2 linked regions of the Oharaeibacter diazotrophicus genome follow. The protein of the gene in region 2 interacts with the protein of the main gene of each other region in a pairwise test. Links are inferred from orthologs where the notes say so. Each region holds a gene or a part of one and is shown on either strand. Other genes may lie near its edges.

Region 1 (7,416 bases), on a different replicon or contig from region 2:
TCGTCGTCTACCGCAATTGGCTCGGCCTGATGCGCGGCGATCTCGAGGAGCGCTTCGAGAAGGGCGGGCGCACTGTCGTGCGCCGGCTCGCCGGCGACCGCGCCTTCACCGCGCCGGACGGCGGGACCCTGACGCTGCGCGGCCGGGCGCTGATGCTGGTCCGCAACGTCGGCCACCTCATGACCACCGACGCCGTCGTCGACGGCGAAGGCCGCGAGATCCCCGAGGGCATCCTCGACGCCGCCGTCACCGCGGCGATCGCGCTGCACGACGTCGGCCCGGCCGGCCGGCGCGCCAACAGCCCGGCCGGTTCGGTCTACGTGGTCAAGCCGAAGATGCACGGGCCGGAGGAGGTCGCCTTCGCCGACCGGCTGTTCGCCGCGGTCGAGGACGTGCTCGGCATGGCGCGCAACACGCTGAAGATGGGCATCATGGACGAGGAGCGCCGCACCTCGGTCAACCTCCGGGCCTGCATCCGCGCGGCGCGCGACCGCGTCGTCTTCGTCAACACCGGCTTCCTCGACCGCACCGGCGACGAGATCCACACGTCGATGGAGGCGGGCGCCATGGTCCGCAAGGCCGAGATGAAGGCGACCGCCTGGATCGCGGCCTACGAGGACGGCAACGTCGACGCCGGCCTCGCCTGCGGGCTGCCGGGCCGCGCCCAGATCGGCAAGGGCATGTGGGCGGCGCCCGACCGGATGGCGGCGATGCTCGCGGAGAAGCGCGCCCATCCGCTCGCGGGCGCCACCACGGCCTGGGTGCCTTCGCCGACGGCGGCGACGCTGCACGCGCTGCACTATCTCGACGTCGACGTCCGCGGCCGCCAGCGCGCCCTCCTCGACCGGCCGCGCGCCTCGGAGGCGGCGCTCCTGACGATCCCGCTCGCCCGCGACACCAACTGGAGCCCGGACGCGGTCCAGGAGGAACTCGACAACAACGCCCAGGGCATCCTCGGCTACGTCGTGCGCTGGATCGACCAGGGCGTCGGCTGCTCCAAGGTGCCGGACATCCACGACGTCGCGCTGATGGAGGACCGCGCCACGCTCCGGATCTCCAGCCAGCACATCGCCAACTGGCTCTATCACGGCATCGTCACACCGAAGCAGGTGATGGACACCTTCCGCCGCATGGCCGCGGTGGTCGACCGCCAGAACGCCGGCGATCCCGCCTACCGGCCGATGGCCGCCGACTTCGAGGGCTCGATCGCCTTCAAGGCCGCGCTCGACCTCGTCCTGAAGGGCCGCGAGCAGCCGAACGGCTACACCGAACCGGTGCTGCACGCCCGCCGCCGCGAGGCCAAGCGCCTCGCCGGCTGATCCCCGCCCGCCCCCGACAGCCGATCCGCCGGCCGCCGCGCGTTCTTCCCGCGCGGCGGCCGGCGCCGTTTCCGGCTCCGCCCACGCCCCGCCTTGATCGAACGCAAGGATGTCCCCGCCCGGACGTGCGATCACTTCCGCGGGTGGCCGGACCCCGCGGGCCGGCCCGGGCGTTTCCAGGTTTTCCACGGACGAGGCGAATCCCATGGCCATCAAGGACATCTTCACCATCGTCGACGTGTTCGACGACGCCATGCCCGGGCCGAACGCGGCCCTCGCGCTCGCGGCGGGCACCGGGGCCCACGTCACCGGCCTCGCGCTCGCCATGGAGCCGCTCGCACCGGGCTTCCTCGCCGCGCCGATTCCGGCCGACTACATCGTCGGCGCGCTCGAGGAATCCGAGCGCCAGGCCAAGGCCGCCGCCGCGCGATTCGCCGCCGCGGCCGCCGCCGCCGACGTGCGCGCCGAGGCGCGCACCCAGACGCTGCTCGCCGGCGCCACCCAGCCGATCGTCGCCCAGGCGCACCTGTCGGACTTGGTGGTGATCGGCCAGGAGAACGTCGACCAGCCCGAGCCGATGCGCGCCGGCCTGATCGAGGCGATGCTGTTCGACGCCGGCGTGCCGTTGCTGGTGGTGCCGAACGGCTACCGCGCCACGCCGAAGTTCGGCCGCGTTGTCATCGCCTGGGACGGCTCGTCGACCGCCGCACGCGCGGTCCACGCCGCCATGCCGGTGCTGCAGATGGCCTCGGCGGTCGAGGTGACCATCGTGGCGAGCGCCAAGTCGTGGTCGGGCGAGCCCGGCGCCGACGTCGCCACCTACCTCGCCCGCCACGGCCTCGAGGTCGAGATCCGCACGGTGGCGCGCGACGCCGGCGACGTCGGGCAGACGCTGATCGCGCATCTGCGCGAGGTCGGCGCCGACCTCTGCGTCATGGGCGCCTACGGCCATTCGCGCCTGCGCGAGTTCATCATCGGCGGCGCCACCCGCACCATGCTCGACCGCATGGAAGTGCCGACGCTGATGGTGCACTGAGACGCCCCTGGTCGGGACGAATGCGGACGCGGGTCTTCACGGGTCCGCAACGTTGCCGATGGAAAGATCGGCGCCGGTCGGGCAGACCGGCGCCACGACGCGTCGCCCGCGGCCCCCGGCCGGAGAGAAGCGACGCGCGTCGGGAGCCGAGCGCCTGATCCCCTCCCACGGGAGCCGAGACCCGATCGATGTCCCTCGACGCCCTCGAAGCCTTCTTCCGCCCGTCCCGCGTCGCGCTGGTCGGCGCGAGCACCCAGGCCGGCAGCGTCGGCAACATCGTCGCGCGCAATCTGATCGCCGGCTACGGCGACCGCGTCATGCTGGTCAACCCGCGCGGCGGCGACATCGACGGCGCGCCGCTGTTGGCCTCGATCGAGGCGCTGCCGGCCGCCCCCGACCTCGGCGTAATCGCTGTGCCCGCCGCCGGCGTGGTCGACGCGGTGGAACGGCTCGGCGCCCGCGGCGCCAAGGCGCTGGTGATCATCTCCGCCGGCCTCGGCCAAGGTCCCGGCTCACTCGGCCAGCAGGCGATCGACGCCGCGCTCGCGCGGGGCATGCGGGTGATCGGTCCGAACTGCATCGGCGTCCTCGCCCCCGGCAGCGGGCTCAACGCCTCGTTCGCCCAGCGGATGGCGCGCAAGGGCGACCTCGCGCTGATCTCCCAGTCCGGCGCGATCCTGACCAGCGTGCTCGACTGGGCCGAGAAGAACGAGATCGGCTTCTCCGGCCTCGTCTCGATCGGCGACGCCATCGACGTCGGCTTCGCCGAGATGCTCGACTACTATGCCCTCGACCACAACACCCGGGCGATCCTGCTCTACGTCGAGGCGGTGCGCGACGCCCGCGCCTTCATGTCGGCGGCGCGCGCGGCCGCGCGCACCAAGCCCGTCGTGGTGATCAAGTCGGGCCGGCACACCGCCGGCGCCAAGGCGGCCGCCTCGCACACCGGCGCGCTCGCCGGCGTCGACGCGGTCTACGACGCCGCCTTCCGCCGCGCCGGCCTGCTCCGCGTCGAGGACCTCGGCCAGCTGTTCGCCGCCGCCGAAACGCTGAGCCTCGTGCCGCGCGTGCCGGGCAAGCGGGTCGCGGTGGTGACCAACGGCGGCGGCGTCGGCGTGCTCGCGGTCGACCGGCTGGTCGACCTCGGCGGTACCCTGGCCCAGTTCGCGCCCGAGACCATGGCCGCCCTCGAGGCGGCGATGCCGCCGACATGGTCGAAGGCCAACCCGGTCGACATCGTCGGCGACGCGCCGCCGGCGCGCTACGGCGCCGCCCTCGACGCCGTGCTCGCCGATCCCGGCGTCGACGCCGTCGTGGTGATGAACTGCCCTACCGCCCTCGCCTCCTCGCGCGACTGCGCCAGCGCCGTGGTCGACTCGATCCGGCAGTACAAGCGCACCCATTTCCGCGGCAAGGCGGTGATCGCCTGCTGGCTCGGCAACGACCCGGCCGCCGAGGCGATCTTCACCGAGGCGAAGATCCCCGTGCTCGGCACGCCCAACCGGGCGATCGAAGGGCTGATGCAGTTGATCCGCTACGCCGACGCGCAGGAGACGCTGACGGCGACGCCGCCGGACCTGCTCGCCGGCTTCACGCCCGACCGCGCCCGCGCCCGCGCCGCGATCGACAAGGCGATCGGCGACGGCCGTTCGTGGCTGACCGCCACCGAGGTCTCCGAGGTGCTGGCCGCCTACGACGTCCAGGCGGTGCCGGCGGTGCCGGCGCTCGACCCGGCCGACGCCGAAGCCAAGGCGCGCGACCTGCTCGCGACCTACCGCGCCGTCGTCGCCAAGATCGCCTCGCCGGACATCGTCCACAAGTCCGACGTCGGCGGCGTCGAGCTCGAACTGACCTCTCCGGAAGCGGTCGCCACCGCGACCGCCCGCATCCTGGAGCGCGCCCGCGCCGCCCGGCCCGACGCCCGCATCGAGGGCGTGACGCTGCACCCGATGATCGTGGCGCCGAAGGCCGTCGAGTTGATCGCCGGCGTCGCCGACGACCCGGTGTTCGGGCCCATCCTGGTGTTCGGCCGCGGCGGCACCGCGGTCGAGGTCATCAACGACAAGGCGCTGGCCCTGCCACCGCTCGACGTCAACCTCGCGCTCGACCTGATCGGGCGCACCCGGGTGTCGCGCCAGCTCGCCGGCTACCGCGACCGCAAGCCGGTCGACCGCGAGAAGCTGGCGCTCGGCCTCGTCAAGCTGTCGCAGCTGGTCGCCGAGGAGCCGCGGATCCGCGAGATCGACCTCAACCCGATCATCGCCGACCACGAGCGAATCGTCACCGTCGACGCCCGCATCTCGGTCCGGGCGGACACCGCGCCAGAGATCCACCGGGTGGTGCCCTCGGTCGGCCATCCGCGCCTCGCGATCCGGCCCTATCCGAGCGAGTGGGAGCAGCGTCTCGTCCTCCGCGACGGCACCGAGATCCTGGTCCGACCGCTGAAGCCGGAGGACGAGCGGCTCTATCCCGCCTTCTTCGCGCGGATGAGCGACGACGACATGCGCCTGCGCTTCTTCGCCAGGGTGCGCGAACTCGGCCACGCCTTCATCGCCCGCCTGACCCAGATCGACTACGCCCGCGCGATGGCCTTCATCGCCATCGACCCCGCCCGCGACGAGATGCTCGGCGCGGTGCGCCTGCACGGCGACGCCGCCCGCGACCACGGCGAATACGCCATCGCGGTGCGCTCCGACCTCAAGGGCATGGGCCTCGGCTGGGAACTGATGCGCCTGATCGTCCGCTTCGCCCGCCGCGAGGGCTACGCCGAGATCCGCGGCGAGGTGCTGCGGGAGAATACCACCATGCTCGACATGTGCGCCTCGCTCGGCTTCGAGGCCCATCCCGAGACCGAGAGCCCCGAGATCATGGCCGTCCGACTCGACCTTGCCGCCGCGGTGGCGGCCGATCCGACGCTCGGCTGACACGTTGTCACGGTCCGCCCGACCTGTGCGTCACGCCGCCCCTCCGTACAACGATCGATTTACTGAGCTCTTCTGACGATCGGACCCGATCTCTGCCTAAGATTGTCTCCGTCTTTCGTATCGCGTCTCAACAATCCGTTCACCCTTCATGTCCGATCTTTGGCGCGGGAGTGGCCAGAAGGCCGTCGACTGCGGTCGGGGACGACAGGAACATGAAGTTTTCAGGGATCATCGCCAACCGTTCGATCGCGCTCAAGATCGGCGCCGGCGTGCTGACGCTGACGCTGGTGGCCGCCGCCGTCAGCGGCGTCGGCCTCGTCGGGCTCGACAGCCTCGGCCGTGCCGTCGACATGACCAGCCGGTCCGCGGCCATCCTCGCGGACGTCAACGACGCCGGCAACGGCGTCAACGCCTTCCTCGAGAGCCGCGACGCGGCCATCGTCGCCGACATCCGCGCCAAGCTCGCCGAGGCCCGCGACGGTCTCTCAGGGCTCGGCGACCCCTCCGATCCGCGCCTCGCCGCACCGGTCGCGGCGGTCGAGGGTCTCGGCACGGCGATCGCCGGACTGGAGAGCGCCTCGTCGAAGATCGACGCCGCCGCCAAGGGGCTGACCGGCGCGCTCGCCAACCTGCGCCAGCTCGGCAGCTCGATCGAGACCTCCGCCCTCGCCAAGGCGAACACGGCCAAGACCGCGGCCGAGGAGCTCGGCGCCAGCTACGAGAGCGCCCGGGCCGTGTTCGACCTCGCCACCCAGGCGCAGATCGTCAGCCTGAAGGCGTCGCTGGCGCTGTCGAACTATCTCGCGACCGCCGACGCCAAGGAGTTCACCGCCGTCCGCGCGGCGCTGCCGACGCTGCGACAGGCGGCGCAGAAGATCGTCGAGGCCGCGAAGGGCACCACGGTCGAGGCGACGGCCCAGCAGCTCGGCGACCAGGTCAAGGCCGTGACCGCGGTGATGCGCAAGATCGCCGAATCGCAGGACATGACGGAGATCCAGGCCAAGCGCGCCGAGGCCGCGAAGGCCTTCGCCAGCATCCTCCAGCTCGCCGACACGCTCGGCGCCAACCAGAAGACGGTCGCCGGCGCCTCCGGTCGGTCCAAGGAGATCCAGGACGCCGAGCGCTCCAAGGCCGAGACCGTGCGCGACCTCGGCATCGTGTTCGGCGGCCTCGTCGACAAGCTGTCGATCGAGACGATGAACTACCGCCTCGCACCCTCCGACGGCGGCAAGCTCGCCGTCAGCACGCTGAAGACCGAGATAACCGCCAAGATCGCCGAGATGAAGGCGGCCGGCCTGCCGGACGCCGGCAAGGCCGCGACGTCCTTCGGCTCGGCCTTCACCCAGCTGGTCGCCGCCAGCAAGGCGTTCGACGAGGCGCACAAGGCCGCCCGCACGGCATCGGCCGCGGCGGCCGAGGCGATCAAGGCGGTGGTCGACGACCGCGCCACCGCGGCGGGCACCGAGCGCAGCGCCAGCGTCACCGCGATGCTGACCGCGGTCGGCGTCGCGCTCGCGCTCGCCTTCGCCGTCGCCTTCGGCCTCTCCCGCGTCATCTCGCGGCCGATCACCGGCGTCACCGCCGCCATGCGCCGGCTCGCCTCCGGCGACACCGACGTCGCCATCGACGCCGCCGAGCGCGGCGACGAGATCGGCGGTATGCTGAAGGCGGTCCGGGTGTTCCGCGACAACGCCATCGAGCGCCGCCGCCTCGCCGAGGTCGCCGAAACGGAGCAGTCGGCCCGGCGCGCGCGCCAGGAGCGCATCGAGGCGCTGATCGCCGACTTCCGTGCGGAGATCGAGGTGCTGGTCGCCGCCGTCGGCGGCAACGCCGACCAGATGGAGGCGACCGCCCGCGCCCTCGCCGCCATCGCCGAGGAGGCCACCGGCCGCGCCGGCACGGCCGCCGAGGCGTCCGAGGCGGCGTCCTCGGGCGTGCAGACCGTCGCCGCCGCCGCCGAGGAACTCGCCGCCTCGATCGGCGAGATCAGCCGTCAGGCCGAGACCGCGACCATGGTCGTGCACAAGGCGGGCGAGAACGCCCGCGCCTCCGACGCGATCATCGTCGGCCTCGCCCGCGCCACCGACCGGATCGGCGACGTCGTCGCCCTGATCAAGGCGATCGCCGAGCAGACCAA
Region 2 (7,100 bases):
GAACAGGACGAAGGCGGCGGCGATCGCCGCCAGCGCGATCCAGGACAGCACCGGCAGCCCGGCGATCACCACGCGCGGGGTGTCGAGGAAGGCCGGCGTCATCTCGTGGGCGTTGACCCAGGCGCCGCCGGAGACGACGAAGGCCATGCCGCGGTAGATCGTCAGCGTGCCGAGCGTGACGACGATCGGGGGAATGCCGAGCTTCCAGACCAGGAGGCCGTTGATCGCGCCGAGCGCGAGGCCGATGCCGAGCGAGACGAGCACCAGCAGCGCGAGCGGCAGCTCCGGATGGGCCTCGTTCAGCATCGCGACGACCATGCCGGTGAAGGCGAGGTTGGCGGCGACCGAGAGGTCGATCGAGCGCGTCAGGATCACCGCCGACTGGCCGAGCGCGAGCACGATCAGGATGGCGGTGTCGTTGAAGACGGCGGCGAGATTGCCCGGCGCCGCGAAGGCCGGGAAGCGCCACGTCACCGCGGCGACCAGCAGCGCGGTGGCGAGGAGCAAGAGGCTCTCGCGCCGGGCGAGGAGGGCGGCGATCATGCGGGGGCTCCGGGGCGGGCGACGGTTCCGGGGAAGGGGCGTGCGGTGGCCCCTCCCGTCGACTTGGTCCGCGCAGGCGGACCATCCACGAGGGTGACGGGTGCGGCGGTGTCCGGCCGGGCAGGCTCTCGGCCGTGACGTGGATGGTCCGCCCGCGCGGACCAAGCCGGAGAATGGAAAGGCGGGCGCGGGTGGTCCGCGTGGAGGGTCGCGCGACCCGCGAGCGTCCCGCCCGCGAGCGTCCCGCTCGGTGCCGTCCGGCCCGCCGGCGTCCTCGACGTCATGGCGCGGCCTCCGCGTTGCCGGTCGCGGCGGCGACGAGGATCTCGGGGGTGAGGCCGGCGCGGTCGTAGGTGGCGACCATGCGGCCCTCCTTCATCACGACGACGCGGTCGCTCATGCCGAGGATCTCCGGGATCTCGCTCGACACCATCAGCACCGCGAGCCCCTCGGCGGCGAGTTCGCCCATGAAGGCGTGCACGGCGGCCTTGGAGCCGATGTCGATGCCCTTGGTCGGCTCGTCGAGCACGATGACCTTGGGCCGCGTCGCCAGCCACTTGCCGATCACCACCTTCTGCTGGTTGCCGCCCGACAGCGTGCCGACCGGCTGGCTGAGCGAGGCGGCGCGCAGGTCGAGCCGGGCGGCGTAGGTGCGGGCGAGGGCGAATTCCTCGGCCGAGCGCAGGAAGCCGCGGCGGGCGGTGCGGGCGAGCGAGGGCAGCGAGATGTTCTCGACGATCGGCATCGCCGTGATCGCGCCGTGGCGGCCGCGCTCCTCCGGCACGTAGACGATGCCGGCTGCGATCGCGTCGGCCGGCGAGCGGATCGTCAGCGTCCGGCCGTCGAGGGCGACGGTGCCGCCGGAGGGACGGGTGACGCCGAACAGCGCCTGACAGAACTCCGAGCGCCCGGCGCCGACGAGGCCGTAGAGGCCGAGGATCTCGCCGCGGCGGAGCTCGAGCGAGATGCCGTCGAACTCGGTCGGATGACGGTAGCCCGCGACGGAGAGCACGGTCGGGCCGATCGCGACCTCGCGCTTGGGGAAGACCTGGGTGACCTCGCGGCCGACCATCATCCGGACGAGGTCGGCGTGGGAGACGTCGGCGAGGCGGCCGGCGCCGACGCGGCGGCCGTCGCGGAAGACGGCGTAGTCGTCGGCGATCCGCCTGAGCTCCTCGAACTTGTGGCTGATGAACAGGATCGCCTTGCCGCGGCTCTTCAGCCGCTCGATGATGCGGAAGAGGTCCTCGACCTCCTTGTGCGACAGCGCCGCGGTCGGCTCGTCCATGATGACGATGCGGGCGTCGACCGAGAGCGCGCGGGCGATCGCCACGAGGTGGCGCTGGGCGATCGAGAGGTCCTTCAGCCGCGTCCGCGGGTCGATGGCGGCGTCGATCGAATAGAGCAGGGCCGCGGCGCGGGCGTTCATCGCGCCCCAGGCGACGAGGCCGAGGCGGTTCTTCGGCGCGTGGCCGAGGAAGATGTTCTCGGCGACCGTGAGGTCGTCGAACAGCACGGTCTCCTGGTGGATCGCGGTGATGCCGGCGGCCTGCGCGGCCTCCGCGGTCGGCAGGACGCAGGGCGCGCCGTCGATCAGGATCTCGCCGGCGTCGGGCCGGTGGATGCCTGTGAGGATCTTGACCAGCGTCGACTTGCCGGCGCCGTTCTCGCCGATCAGCGCGGTGACGCGGCCGGGGCGCAGCTCCAGGGCCACGTCCGAGAGCGCGCGAACGCCCGGGAAGGCCTTGGAGATGCCGCGCATCTCCAGCACGGGCGCGGCGACGGTCGTCTCGGGGACGGGCATGGCGTTCATCGGTCGGAGGGGCCTCGGCTGGAGCGGTGCGCCGCTCTCTCGTCGTGGTCTCGGGCGCCGCCGGACGGTGCGGCGGCGGGGCGCGCCGGCACGAGCGGCCGACGGGCGGATGCCGACGGCGCCGGACCTCGGGGGGCGGCGCCGTCGCGGATCGAGCGTTTCGCCGATCAGAAGATCTTGGCGAATTCCTCGACGTTGGAGGCGTCGTAGACGAACGGGTCGGCCATGGCGCCCTCGGCGTTGTCGTCGAGCTTCACCGTGCCCATCCGGCCCATCGGGATCTCGGCGCCCGGACCGGCCTTCGCCTTCCCGGTGGCGAGGTTGTAGGCGATCGTGGTGGCGGCGTAGCCGAGGTCGATCGGGTTCCAGATCGCGAAGGACTTCGAGGCGCCCGACTTGACATGGCCGGCCATCTCCGAGGGCAGGCCGAGGCCGGTGACGTTGATCTGGCCGGTCTTGCCGGCGTCGGTCACGGCCTGGGCGGCGGCGACGATGCCGACCGAGGTCGGCGCGATGATCGCCTTCAGGTTCGGGTACTTCTGGATCAGGCCCTGCGTCTCGCGGTAGGACTTGTCGGCGAGGTCGTCGCCGTAGACCGTGTCGACCAGCTTCACGTTCGGATAGTTCGGCAGCACCTTCTTCATCTCCTCGATCCAGGTGTTCTGGTTCGTGGAGGTGGCGGTGGCCGAGAGGATCGCGACCTCGCCCGGCTCGGTCAGGTTGTCGGCAGCCATCTTGACGCACATGTTGCCGATCAGCGCGTTGGACGACGGGTTGAGGTGCATGGCGCGGCCCTCGGTAGCGACGCCCGAATCCCACGAAATCACCGTGATGCCGCGCTCCTGCGCCTTCTTCAGCGCCGGGACGAGGGCGTCCTTGTCGTTGGCCGAGACCGCGATGGCGTTCACCTTCTGGGCGATCAGGGCGTTGATCACCTCGATCTGGCCTTCGGCGGTGGTGCTGGTCGGGCCGGTGTAGATGACCTCGACGTCGCCGAGTTCCTTGGCCGCTTCCTGGGCGCCCTTGTTGGCGGCCTCGAAGAAGCCGATGCCGAGCGCCTTGACCACCAGCGCGATCCTGACGGTCTCGGCCGAGGCGGTCGCGGTGGACAGCGCCAGCACGGCCGCCGTGGTGACGGCGAGTTTCTTCCAGAGCTTCATGGTTCTTCTCCTCCCGGTCGAACGCATCACCGCCGGCGCGCGCCGCCCCCTCCGGGGCGGCCTCCTTCACGCCACCGACGGGGATTCCCTGTGCCGGTCGGCGGCCGTGACCTCGGCCACCACCAGCGTCACGCCCGCGGCCTCGACCATCCGCCGCGCCTCGTCGGTGACGCCGTCGTCCGTGACGATCACGGAGACGCGGTCGAGGGGGCAGAGGATCAGGCTGGAACGGTTCTCGAACTTCGACGAGTCGACCAGCAGGATCGTCTCGTCGGCTTGGCGCATCAGTCGCTGCTCGGATTGGCTGATCAGGCTGTCCTGCTCCATGATGCCCGCCTTCGAGACGCCGCGGGCGCTCATGAACATGCGCCGGCCGTAGAAGTGGGCGATGCCGTCGTTGTCGAACGGCGACACGATCACGCCCTGCTCGCGGTAGACCGCGCCGGCCGGCAGGATCACCGAGCACTTGGAGTGCTTCACCAGATACTCGGCGATCGGGAACGAGTTGGTCAGCACCTGCATCCGGAGATGGGCGACGTGGTGCACCATCTGGAAGGTGGTGGTGCCGGCGTTGATGATGACGGCGTCGCCGTCGGCGCAGTACTTGGCCGCCTCGCGCGCCACCGCCCGCTTCTCGGCGGTGCGGACCGTCTCGTCGACACGGAACGGGCGCGCCGACAACGTACCGAACTGCGGCGGATGCACCGCCTCGGCACCGCCGCGCACCTTGCGCACCCGCCCCTGCAGCGCCAGAGCCGCGATGTCGCGCCGGATCGTCGCCTCGGACGCGCCGGTCAGCTCGACGATGTCGGGCACCGTCGCGACCGGGCGTTCCTGCACGGCGGCGAGGATGATGCGGTGGCGTTCACGTTCGTGCATGGGCTTCCCCTCGGAGCCGCATCAAAACGATTGAAACGACCGGTGTCAATCAGATTCGATCATGACTGGTCATTGTGCGCTGCAATATGATCGAAAATGATTGGAAGCGATTGACAGTCGCCGGGCCGGTCTGGGATATGTCGGCGCCATGGGAAGAGGTCCGCCGCCGCGCCGTGTGCGCCCGGCGGACGGGATGCCGCGACGACGAGGAGGCGCCGATGGCCGACGTGAAGCTCCTGGACAACCGCTGGGACGAGGCCCACGCCGCGACGCTCGACGAGCCCGGCCGGCTGCTCTACCGCTCCAACCTGCTCGGCGCCGACAAGCGCATCACCAACTACGGCGGCGGCAACACCTCCGCCAAGGTGGTGCACCGCGACCCGCTGACCGGCGAGGACGTCACCGTGCTCTGGGTCAAGGGCTCGGGCGGCGACGTCGGATCGATGAAGCGCGACGGCTTCGCCACGCTCTACATGGACAAGCTCGAGCGGCTGCGTTCGATCTATCGCGGCCCCGACCACGAGGACGAGATGGTGGGCTACCTGCCCCACTGCACCTTCGACCTCAACCCGCGCGCCGCCTCGATCGACACGCCGCTGCACGCCTACCTGCCCTACGCCCACGTCGACCACATGCACCCCGACGCGGTGATCGCGATCGCCGCGACGCGGAACTCCAAGGCACTGACCGCCGAGATCTTCGGCGACGAGATCGGCTGGCTGCCCTGGCGCCGCCCGGGCTTCGAACTCGGTCTGATGCTCTCGACCTTCGCCCGCGACAACCCGCGGGCGAAGGGCGTGGTGCTGGAGAGCCACGGCCTGTTCACCTGGGGCGACGACGCCCGGGGCTGCTACGAGACCACCCTCAGGATCATCAACAAGGCGATCGCGTATTTCGCCGAGAAGACCGCCGGCCGCACCGTCTTCGGCGGCGCCGCGGTGGCGACGCTGGAGCCGGAGGCGCGCCGCGCCGTCGCCGCCCGGCTGATGTCGGAGATCCGCGCCCGCATCTCGGCCGGCGAGCGCAAGCTCGGCCATTTCGACGACCAGCCGGCGGTGCTGGAGTTCGTGGGGTCCGCCGACCTCAGGGCACTCGCCGCGCTCGGCACCTCGTGCCCCGACCACTTCCTGCGCACCAAGATCCGCCCGCTCGTGCTCGACTTCGACCCGGCGACGGGCGACGTCGAGGCGGTGGTCGCCGGCCTCGACGCCGCGATCGCGGCCTACCGCGACGACTACCGCGCCTATTACGAGCGCTGCCGCCACGCCGATTCGCCGGCCGTGCGCGACCCCAACGCGGTGATCTACCTCGTGCCGGGCGTCGGCATGCTCTCCTTCGCCCGCGACAAGGCGACGGCGCGCATCGCCGGCGAGTTCTACGTCAACGCGATCAACGTGATGCGCGGGGCGTCGACGGTCGACACCTACGTCGGACTGCCCGAGCAGGAGGCCTTCGACATCGAGTACTGGCTGCTCGAGGAGGCCAAGCTGCAGCGGATGCCGAAGCCGAAGTCGCTCGCCGGCCGCATCGCCTTCGTCACCGGCGGCGCCGGCGGCATCGGTCGGGCGGTCGCCGGCAAGCTCCTGTCGGAGGGTGCCTGCGTCGTGCTCGCCGACATCGACGACGCCGCGCTCGAGACGGCGCGCGCCGACTTCGCCAAGGGCTTCGGCGCCGACGTCGTCCGCGCGGTGCGCCTGGACGTCACCGACGAGGCGGCCGTGGCGGCGGGCTTCGCGGCGACGGCGGTGGAGTTCGGCGGCCTCGACATCCTGGTCTCCAACGCCGGCATCTCGTCGTCGGCGCCGATCGAGGAGACGCCGCTCGCCATGTGGGACCGCAACATGGACATCCTCGCCAAGGGCTATTTCCTGGTGAGCCGGGAGGCGTTTCGCCTGTTCCGCCGTCAGCGGCTCGGCGGCGCGGTGGTCTTCGTCGCCTCCAAGAACGGTCTCGCCGCCTCGCCCAACGCGGCGGCCTACTGCACCGCCAAGGCGGCCGAGATCCATCTCGCCCGCTGCCTCGCCCTCGAGGGCGCCGACGCCGGCATCCGCGTCAACGTGGTCAACCCGGACGCGGTGCTGCGCGGCTCCAAGATCTGGACCGGCGAATGGCGCGAGCAGCGCGCCGCCGCCTACGCGCTCGCCCCGGACGATCTCGAGGAGCACTACCGCAAGCGTTCGATGCTGAAGCGCAGCGTGTTCCCCGAGGACATCGCCGAGGCGGTCTACTTCCTCGCGAGCGACCTCTCCGCCAAGAGCACCGGCAACATCGTCAACGTCGACGCCGGCAACAAGGAGAGCTTCACGCGCTGACGGGGCCGTCGGACGCTCAGCGCCGCAGGATGACCCAGATCGCGTGGACGATGCCCGGGATGTAGCCGAGCAGCGTCAGGAGGATGTTGAGCCAGAACTGCAGCCCCAGGCCGACCTGGAGGAAGACGCCGACGGGCGGCAGGAAGATGGCGAGCAGGATGCGGACGACGTCCATGGGGGATCCTTCGGTTGATCGACGTGGCGCCGGGTGAACGCGGCGCCGCCCGGAAGGATCCCGCCCGCGCCGTCGCCGCCGACGAGGAAACGGGAGGATCGACCATGTCCGAACTGCCGATCGCGGCCGAACTGATCGCCGCCGACAACGACCGCCGGGCGAGCGCCCACGCCGCCGACTACGAGGCGCTCGGCGCCCGCCTCGCCCGCGCGGGCGTC

What was found.
Region 1: the proteins of EDD54_RS00940 (region 2) and EDD54_RS17280 interact in binary tests that used the Escherichia coli proteins (3 or more experiments, as listed by UniProt). The link is inferred for Oharaeibacter diazotrophicus from one-to-one orthologs.

The regions. Positions count from the first base shown.
Region 1 is NZ_SNXY01000009.1:479,715-487,130, forward strand. What follows is about bases 2,176-5,479. They hold EDD54_RS17280 (bifunctional acetate--CoA ligase family protein/GNAT family N-acetyltransferase), read left to right. Parts: upstream 2,176-2,543; coding sequence 2,544-5,279; downstream 5,280-5,479. Other genes in these bases: EDD54_RS17275 (universal stress protein), read left to right, coding at 2,176-2,355. Also shown: EDD54_RS17270 (malate synthase G), read left to right, coding at 1-1,319; more of EDD54_RS17275, read left to right, coding at 1,525-2,175; EDD54_RS17285 (methyl-accepting chemotaxis protein), read left to right, coding at 5,492-7,416. UniProt on the Escherichia coli protein: Catalyzes the acetyl-CoA-dependent acetylation of lysine residues of a large number of target proteins. Acetylates RNase R in exponential phase cells and RNase II.
Region 2 is NZ_SNXY01000006.1:167,828-174,927, forward strand. Bases 2,490-5,477 are described here. They hold EDD54_RS00940 (DeoR/GlpR family DNA-binding transcription regulator), read right to left. Parts: upstream 4,396-5,477; coding sequence 3,583-4,395; downstream 2,490-3,582. Other genes in these bases: rhaS (rhamnose ABC transporter substrate-binding protein), read right to left, coding at 2,524-3,516; EDD54_RS00945 (bifunctional rhamnulose-1-phosphate aldolase/short-chain dehydrogenase), read left to right, coding at 4,614-5,477. Also shown: EDD54_RS00925 (ABC transporter permease), read right to left, coding at 1-543; EDD54_RS00930 (sugar ABC transporter ATP-binding protein), read right to left, coding at 824-2,356; more of EDD54_RS00945, read left to right, coding at 5,478-6,707; EDD54_RS00950 (YqaE/Pmp3 family membrane protein), read right to left, coding at 6,724-6,882; rhaI (L-rhamnose catabolism isomerase), read left to right, coding at 6,987-7,100. UniProt on the Escherichia coli protein: Represses ulaG and the ulaABCDEF operon. Two ulaR binding sites have been identified in each promoter.